DNA from 2 places in the Paraburkholderia sp. J7 genome. Region 2 is predicted to be linked to the other one. Evidence: riboswitches for the same ligand, from Rfam matches in the RefSeq annotation. Region 2 holds a riboswitch; the other holds the start of a gene.
What was found. A riboswitch is a leader RNA that binds a small molecule or an ion and turns the genes downstream of it on or off. The one in region 2 is predicted to bind cobalamin.
Positions count from the first base shown of each region.

Region 1: another riboswitch for cobalamin. It lies ahead of U5A58_RS04640 (TonB-dependent receptor domain-containing protein); the one in region 2 lies ahead of cobW (cobalamin biosynthesis protein CobW).

Region 1 is NZ_CAJMYZ010000002.1:333,396-337,605, reverse strand. It holds gene U5A58_RS04645 (acid phosphatase) at 1-1,242, shown strand, start outside; cobalamin riboswitch at 1,487-1,669, shown strand; gene U5A58_RS04640 (TonB-dependent receptor domain-containing protein) at 1,770-3,701, shown strand; gene U5A58_RS04635 (hypothetical protein) at 3,689-4,210, opposite strand, start outside.
Region 2 is NZ_CAJMYZ010000005.1:111,863-116,072, reverse strand. It holds gene cobN (cobaltochelatase subunit CobN) at 1-1,555, opposite strand, end outside; gene cobW (cobalamin biosynthesis protein CobW) at 1,583-2,674, opposite strand; cobalamin riboswitch at 2,896-3,166, opposite strand; gene U5A58_RS09935 (cobalamin biosynthesis protein) at 3,333-3,758, shown strand; gene cobO (cob(I)yrinic acid a,c-diamide adenosyltransferase) at 3,773-4,210, shown strand, end outside.

The DNA.
Region 1 (4,210 bases), on a different contig from region 2:
CCCGCCAAGCGCTTCTACAAATACGCGCGGCCATTCCGCTGGAGCACGAGCGTCGTGGTCGACCCCACGCTCGTGCCGGCGATCAGCACGACGCCTTCGACCGACGGCGGCTTCATCAGCGGCCACGAAGCCGAAGCCATGCGCGACGCGATGACGATGGCCTACCTCGTGCCCGAGCGTTACCAGGAAATGGCGAGCCGCGGCCTCGAACTCGGCGAGAACCGCATTCTTGCGGGCATGCATTCGCCGCTCGACGTGATCGGCGGACGCATGTTCGCGCTGGCCGCCACGGCCGCGAATCTCTACGACCCCGCGAACGCCACGCTCAAGAGCGCGGCCTACGCGCAAGCGCACAGCGCGCTCGAACAGGCAACCGGCACGAGCGCCACGACCTTCTCGACCTTCGCGCATTCGGGCACGAGCGCGAACGACCGCTTCTCCGACTACGCGACCAACAAGTCGGAATTCGCGCGCCGCTTGACGTTCGGCTTCAGCCAGATCGAATCGACCGAAGCGCCGCCTGTCGTACCCAAGGGCGCCGAGGTGCTGCTCGAAACGCGCTTCCCGTATCTGAGCGCCGACCAGCGCCGCGTCGTGCTGAAGACGACCGAAGTCGTCTCGGGCTATCCGGTCATGGACGACTCCGAAGGCTGGGGCCGTCTGAACATGTTTAGTGCTGCCGATGGTTATGGCGCATTCAACGGCAACGTGATCGTCGCAATGGACGCAAGCCAGGGCGGCTTCAACGCCGCCGACACCTGGCGCAACGACATTGCCGGCTCGGGCAAGCTCACGCTGCAGGGCAGCGGCACGCTCACGCTCGCGGGCAACAACAGTTACGCGGGCGGCTCGCAGGTGAGCGGCGGCGTGCTCGCGGCCGCGTCGGCCACGGCCTTCGGCAACGGCGATGTGTACGTGGGCTCGGGAGGCAGCGTGAGCGTCTCGACGAGCGCGCCGTTGACGGTAGCGGGCAAGTACACGCAGCTCGACAGCACGACGCTCGAACTCGACATCGACGGCAACGGCGGCGGACGTCTGCGCGTGGGCGGCCAGCTCACGGTGGCGGGCGGCACGCTGCACGTGAAGTTCGTGAACGGCTATGCGCCGAAGGCAGGCGACACGATCGACCTGATCGACGGCAGCGGCGCGTCGGTCAAGTTCGCGACCGTCACTGTAGATGGCTTCAAGGCCACGCCCGTTTATTCTTCGACCGGCGTGGCGGTGAAGCTCTCGGCCTCGTGATGTAGCCACACTGGAAAGCGGCCCCGAATCACAATGGTTCGGGGCCGTGCTTTATGCACTGAACACCGGGGCTTGCGCAAGCGCCTCTCTCGCCCCTCCGTCAACGGCACGAGATCGCGTGCCGTGAGACACCCGCATAACAGCGCACGTCCATCGGTCAACGCGTGGCGCCGGGGGGCAGACCAAACCGGGTGTTTTCGCCACACCGCACCGGGCAAAGGTTGACGCGCGCAATGCGCGGCCATTACCCTTGCGCGCTGATGGTTCCCGGCGACGGGATCAAAAGGGAACGCAGTGCAAGACTGCGGCTGCCCCCGCAACTGTCAGCGGCGAGTCCATGCCAAAGCGGGCCACTGGGAAACCGGGAAGGCCGGCAACGGACGTCGACCCGCGAGCCAGGAGACCTGCCATCAGCCGAGTCCAGCAGCCGCAGCGGGCGGGGATCCCCAATGCGCAAGCACCGCCCGTGCGGCGGCCGCCCGTTGCAAGGACAGCCCTGAACAAGCGCTGTTTCCAGCCACCGCATCATGAAGTTTCGCCAGTTCGTTTTGACTTCCGCCGCGCTCGCCTGTGCGTGGCAAACCGCGCATGCCGCCGACGCATCGCCCGCCCAGGCCCAGCAGCAAACCACCGACGACACCACGCTGCCCAATATCCTCGTCGTGGGCGACACGCAGCACCTGCCGCAATCGTTCGACCAGCGCTACGCAACCACCCAGGTGCTCACGCGCGCCGACCTCGACCGCGCCTCGCCCGTCGACCCCAGCATCGCGCAGGCGCTCGCCACGCTGCCCGGCGTCACCGTCTCGCAGACCGGCGGGCCTGGCTCGTACACGGGCGTGAGCATCCGCGGGTCGTCGGCGGACCAGGTGGCTGTGTTCATCGACGGCATACGCGTGGGCTCCGTCACCACCGGCACGGCCGAATGGGGCGATCTTGCGACGGACTCGTTCGACCGCGTGGAGGTGATCTCGGGCCCCGCGGCCGCCTCGTTCGGCGCGGACGCCGTGGGCGGCGTCGTGCAGCTCTTCACGCGCCATGCGTCGAACCAGCCGAACCAGACCACCGTGTCGTTCGGCGGCGGCTCGAACAAGACCTTCGACACGCAGGTGCGCACCTCGGGCACGATCGGCTCGACCGGGCCGCTTGCCGCGTTGAGCGGACTCACGTATTCGCTGGGTCTGCATGACTACAACACGGCCGGCATCGACGCGACGCAGCCCTGGGCCTACGGCCACGAAGACGGCCGCAACCCTTACCACGCGCAGAACCTGGACGCGCGCCTCGGCTACGCGCACGACAACTGGTCGATCTCGACCTTCGCGCTGTACCACCGCTCCGATCTCTCCTACGACAACGCAGGGGGCAACGACCGGCAGCGCGACAACCAGCTCACGACCGGCCTCGCGTTCCACCTCGACATCACGCCGACCACGCAGTTCGACCAGTCGGTGGGGTACGCCACGGACCGTGAGTTCCTCTATTCGAACGACCCGACGATCCCGACCGACGAGATCGACTCGACGCGCTTTGCCACCTCCACGTCGCTCACGCATCAGGAAAGGGGCCACACGCTCTTTGGCATGCCGCTCGACGGCGAGACCAAGCTCGCCTACGACTACACGCGCGAACTGGCGTTTCTGCCTGTGGATGTGCCGGGCGGCCTGCCCGCGCGCAACGATTCCGCCGTGTCGATGCATCAGTCCACGACGCTCGGGCCCGTCACGCTGTTCCTCGCGGGGCGGCACGAGATCGTGCAGGGGGAGTCGGTCAATACGGGCAACGTCGCGCTCTCGTGGGCGATCACGCCGGTCTACACGGCGCGCGTTTCGTATGGCAATGCGTTCCGTCTGCCCACGTTCAACGACCTGTACTATCCAGGCTACTCGAACCCCAACCTGCTGCCCGAGCGCAGCGACTCGGTCGAGGCGGCGCTCGATGCGACCACTTCGATCGGCACGTTCACAGCCGCGGTGTACGACACGCGCGTGCACGACCTCATCACGTACAACTCGCAGACCTTCCTGCCTGTGAACGTGGGCCGCGCGCATATTCAGGGTCTCGACCTCTCGTACAAGGGCACGCTCGGCAACTACACGCCGGTGAGCCTCACGGTGGGGATTCTGAATCCGCAGGACGTGACCGACCAGACCTGGCTCAATCGCCGCCCGCGCCAGACGGTGAGCCTGAGCGTGGATCACACGTGGGACGAGTTCCAGCTCCACGCGCTCAGCACCGGCGTTTCGCTGCTGTACAACGGCTCGACATTCGACGACCAGCTCAACACGATCTACCTGCCTTCGTGGACGACGGTGAGCCTGCGCGCGTCGTACAAGGTCAATGCGCATCTCGCGCTTTCGGCCACGCTCGCGAACGTGTTCAACCGGCAATATGTGACCGCGTACGGGTACAACACGCTCGGGCGCACGGCGTTTGGGAAGGTCACTTATACGTTTTGAGGATCGGAGCCAGCGGCTGGACGGCGGTTCTCCGCCTGGCACCGGCTCCAGATATTCCTGAAGACCGCTTCGTGGTAATTGGCGTCCTTGCTCAACAGGTTGGTCGCCTTGCTCAGCCCGCCACCTGCCGTCAGGTGTTCGATGTACAGCAAGCGCCGGATCTCACGCATATAGCTCGCAGGCAGCGGCATTTCGCCCTGCCGGCGGCCCTGGCGGCTCCGGTCTTCGTTTGCCATCGGCGTTTCGACCGTATAGAGCCCGCGCTCGTGATTGATGAAGCACGCAGGCATGAGCGGATCTTCCATCACGCACACGTATTGGCGTTCGAGCACTGGCACAGGAACCAGATTCTGCAGCCACTCCAGCGCGTGCTGCCATATCTTCCACGCGCTCTCTTTTGTCGGCGTAGCGTTGTGTTGCGCATGAACGAAGCGCAGGCATTCGACAACGATGTCCTCCTTTACGCAATACAGAATCTGGAACCCGGCCCGCAAATAAAGCACCAGTTG
Region 2 (4,210 bases):
CGTAAGTGTCGTCGCCGCGCGAGCGCGAAGGCTGAATGCCCACGAACACCTGGCCGCAGCGCCAGCCCGCGATCATGAAGCGGCCGCGCCGCACCGTGGGGTCCTCTTCCGGTACGCCCCAACGCGCGATCAGCGCGTTTTGCGCCTCGGCGGGCAACTGCGAGAAGCGCGCGCGGTAGTCGTCGAGCGAAAGGCTCTGCCATGCGGGGCGCAGCGCGCGTGTGTCGGGATCGTTCGTTACGCCCTGTGTGAGGATGCGCATGAGCGCGTCGCCGTCTTCGGGCAGATCGGCTACGCGGTAGCCTTCGTCGCGCAGCATGCGCAGGATGCCGACCACCGAAGCCGGCGTATCGAGCCCCACGCCGTTGCCAATGCGCCCTTCGCTCATCGGATAGTTCGCGAGCACGAGCGCGAGCTTTTTCTCCGCGTTCGGCAGGCTGCGCAAACGGCACCAGCGGCGCGCGAGTTCGGCCACGAAAGCCACGCGTTCCAGGTCGGGCTGATAGCGCACCACATCGACTTGCGTCTCTTTGCAGTGGTACGCGAGGCCCTTGAAGCTGATCGCGCGCGTGATCACGCGGCCGTCCACCTCGGGCAGCGCGATATGCATGGCGATGTCGCGTGAGTTCAGGCCGTGATTGTCCTTGACCCAGTCGTCGCGGTTGCCGCCGCTCAGGATCACCTGGAGCACGGGTGCGTCGCCGGCGAGCGCGAGCGGTTCGGGGTCGTCCAGCGACGAAGCCGCAAACGCCGTGGTGTTCAGCACGAGCGAGACATCGTGCTCGGCCGCCAGTTGATCGAGCACGTCGCGGCTCAAGGTGTCCTTGAGCGAGGTGATCGCAAGCGGCAGCGGGTTCATGCCGCGCGCCAGCAGCGCGGTAATGAGCGCGTCGAAAGCGGCCGTGTTCGCGGCCTGCAAATGCGCCTTGTAAAACAGCAGCGCGACGACCGGGGCGCCGGGTTGCCAGCGCGCGCGCCATTCGTCGATGGTCGCGACGTCGCGCTGCGGACAATAGAGCGCGGCGGCCGGCAGCGCGACGGGCGGCGCAGGCTCCCTGCCCCAGTCGAATGCGCGCCACGCGAGCGCGCGCAGAAACGATTCGGCGTTCGCCGCGCCGCCTTCGCGCAGATAACGCCAAAGCAGGCGGCAAAACTCGGGCTCGGCGCGGCTCTTCGCGATGAGATTGGGGTCTTCCTGCAAGTCGCCCGAAAACATCGCGAGCAGTTGCCCGCGCCGCTGCGCGAGCGAGACGACCTGCTCGATGCCGTAAGGCCAGTACGTTTCGCCACCCAGATGATCGACCACTACCACCCGCGCATGCTGCAACACGTCTTCGACGTAGAAGTCCACCGATGCGTTCTGGCGCAGGTACGTGACGTTCGCGAGCCGCACACCCGGAAAACCTTTGGGCAGGCGCGGTACGACGCTCGCCAGCAGCGCGAGCGTCGTATCCGCCGAACTGAGCACGACGATTTCTGCGGGCTGCTGATCGATACGGATGACGCCTTGCGTGTCGTCGACGAAACCGCCTGGCGTGGTGCGCAGCAAGTGCATGGTGCGGCCTCGTCTAGCGCAGCGCGGTCACTTCGCGCCCGCGGTCTGCATGTTCGCGAGCGCCGTATCGAATGCCGCTTGCAGCGTCGCGCCATCGAGGTCTTCGCCAATCAGCACGAAGCGGCTCGCAAGCGGCTGCGCCGCGCTTTCCTGCGCGTTCCAGCGGCGGTCGAAATAGCTGTCGAAGCGGCGGCCTACACCTTGAATCACGAGACGCATCGGTGCACCCGGCAGCGCGGCGAAGCCCTTCACGCGATAGATCGTGTGTGCATCGACGAGCTGCTGCAGCGCTTCGATCACGCTCTCGCGCGAAGCGGCCGCGCCCGACACCACGACCGAATCGAACTCGTCATGATGATGATCGGCGTCGTCGGCGGAACCGTGATGGTCGTGCCGCAGATGAATGCTCTCTTCGGAAGCCGCTTCGAGCCCGAGCAGCGTATGCAGATCGAGCTTGCCGTGCTGCGCGCGCACGATCTTCACCTGCTGCGGCAGCTCTTCGCGCAGCTCGGCAATGAGCGCGTCCTGGCCCGCTTCGTCGAGCAGATCGGTCTTGTTGAGAATGACGAGATCGGCGGCCGAAAGCTGGTCTTCGAACAGCTCGTGCAGCGGCGATTCGTGATCGAGATTCGGGTCGGCGCGGCGTTGTGCGTCCACGGCCTGCGGGTTCTCGGCGAACTGGCCGCTCGCGGCGGCGGGGCCGTCCACCACGGTCACGACTGCATCGACGGTGAACGCATTGCGAATCGACGGCCAGTTGAACGCCTGCACGAGCGGCTTGGGCAGCGCGAGGCCCGAGGTCTCGATCAGTACATGATCGATGTCGCCGCGGCGTTCGAGCAGTTTCTCCATCACCGGGAAGAACTCTTCCTGCACGGTGCAGCACAGGCACCCGTTCGCGAGTTCGTAGAGCTGGCCTTCCGTTTCGTTGCCGTTCTCGTCGCAGCCAATGCCGCAGCCACGCAGAATTTCGCCGTCGATACCGAGTTCGCCGAACTCGTTGACGATGACCGCGACGCGCAGACCGCCCGCGTGCTGGAGAATGTGACGCAGCAGCGTGGTTTTGCCGCTGCCGAGAAAACCCGTCACGATCGTGACCGGAATCTTGCGCATTTGCATGAAGTGCTCCTTCGGCGCCTGGCCGGATTGCGGGGCATGGTGCGTCGCGCTCGCCGTTCGTGCGGGTGTCGGGTGTCGTCGAGCGAGCACGCGCGTATCCGTGGAGACGCACTCACGCGCAACGATTCAGAAAACCTGCAGGGGACGAACGACCGGAAACGCACCCGGGCCTCGCCCGGCCGACGCGTGAATATCATGGACCCGGCACCGCATCCCCGCAGCGCGAATCCCACGTATCTGGCCGGTATCCGGACTGACGAAACACCGCTTCGCCTTCCCGCGCGAGTGGCCTTGCGGCCGCCTCGCACAGTGGCTTGGACTGCGTAAAGCATGGAAGCGGTGTGCGGCATTCGTTCGAACGCCGCGCTCGTTGTACCGTTGCGGGTGCAGTTCAGGTTGGCCATGCCCGAGGCGGGATGGCTCCCTGATTCCCGTTTAACTGCGCGCGCATCATGAATCGCGCGCGCGAGCACCAGAGTGCGTGCGAGTGTAGGCGCGGGGGGCTTGCGCGTCAAGGAAGGCGTGGGAAGCCGCAAAAGCGTGTGCTATCGTAGCGCGCATCCGGCAGCGACCGGAATACGACTGTTTTGCTTGCTCCGCCTCCGCCGTGAATCCTGTCGAAAATCGCGCCACGCGCGCAGCTACATTCGAAACCACGCTGGAGCCCGCACAGCGCGCGCCGTCGCTCGCGCTCGGCATTGGCTGCCGGCGCGGCGTGACGCTTGCGCAGGTCGACGCCGCCGTGCGCGCCGCGCTCGGTGCGTGGCCGCTCGAAAGCGTAACCTCCGTGGCCACGCTCGACGTCAAAGCCGGTGAACCCGCGCTAAAGGCGTTTTGTGCGGCGCATGCGCTACCGCTGTACACGTTCACGCGGGAGCAAATCGCCGCGACGCCCACGATCACGCCGCCCTCCGCTGCTGCCCAAGCGCAATTCGGCGTGGACGGCGTGTGCGAGCCCTGCGCGCGTCTCGCGGCGGGCGGCGGTCCGCTCGTGCGCGGCAAGCTGGCGCTCGACGGCGTAACGGTCGCGATCGCAGGCATGCTGCAAAACCCGGCAAACACGCAAGCGAAAGCCCCGCAATAAACCCACTCACGACGATGAAAACCGATCCCGAATCGCACCAACGCATGACGCAACGCCGCCGCGAGGGCCACGAGAAAAAACAGGCCGCCGCAACGCACGAAAAGGGCCTCCTGATCGTCAACACTGGCAACGGCAAGGGCAAGAGCACGGCAGCGTTCGGCATGGCCGTGCGCATGCTCGGCCACGGCATGAAGCTCGGCGTCGTGCAGTTCATCAAGGGCGCGCTGCATACGGCCGAACGCGATTTTCTCGGCAGCGTCGCGCACTGCGACTTCGTGACCATGGGCGACGGCTACACCTGGAACACGCAGAATCGCGACGGCGACATCGCCACCGCGCGCAAGGGCTGGGACGAAGCAAAGCGCATGATCGAAAGCGGCGAGTACGCGATGGTGATCCTCGACGAGCTCAACACCGTGCTCAAATACGAGTACCTGCCGCTCGACGAAGTG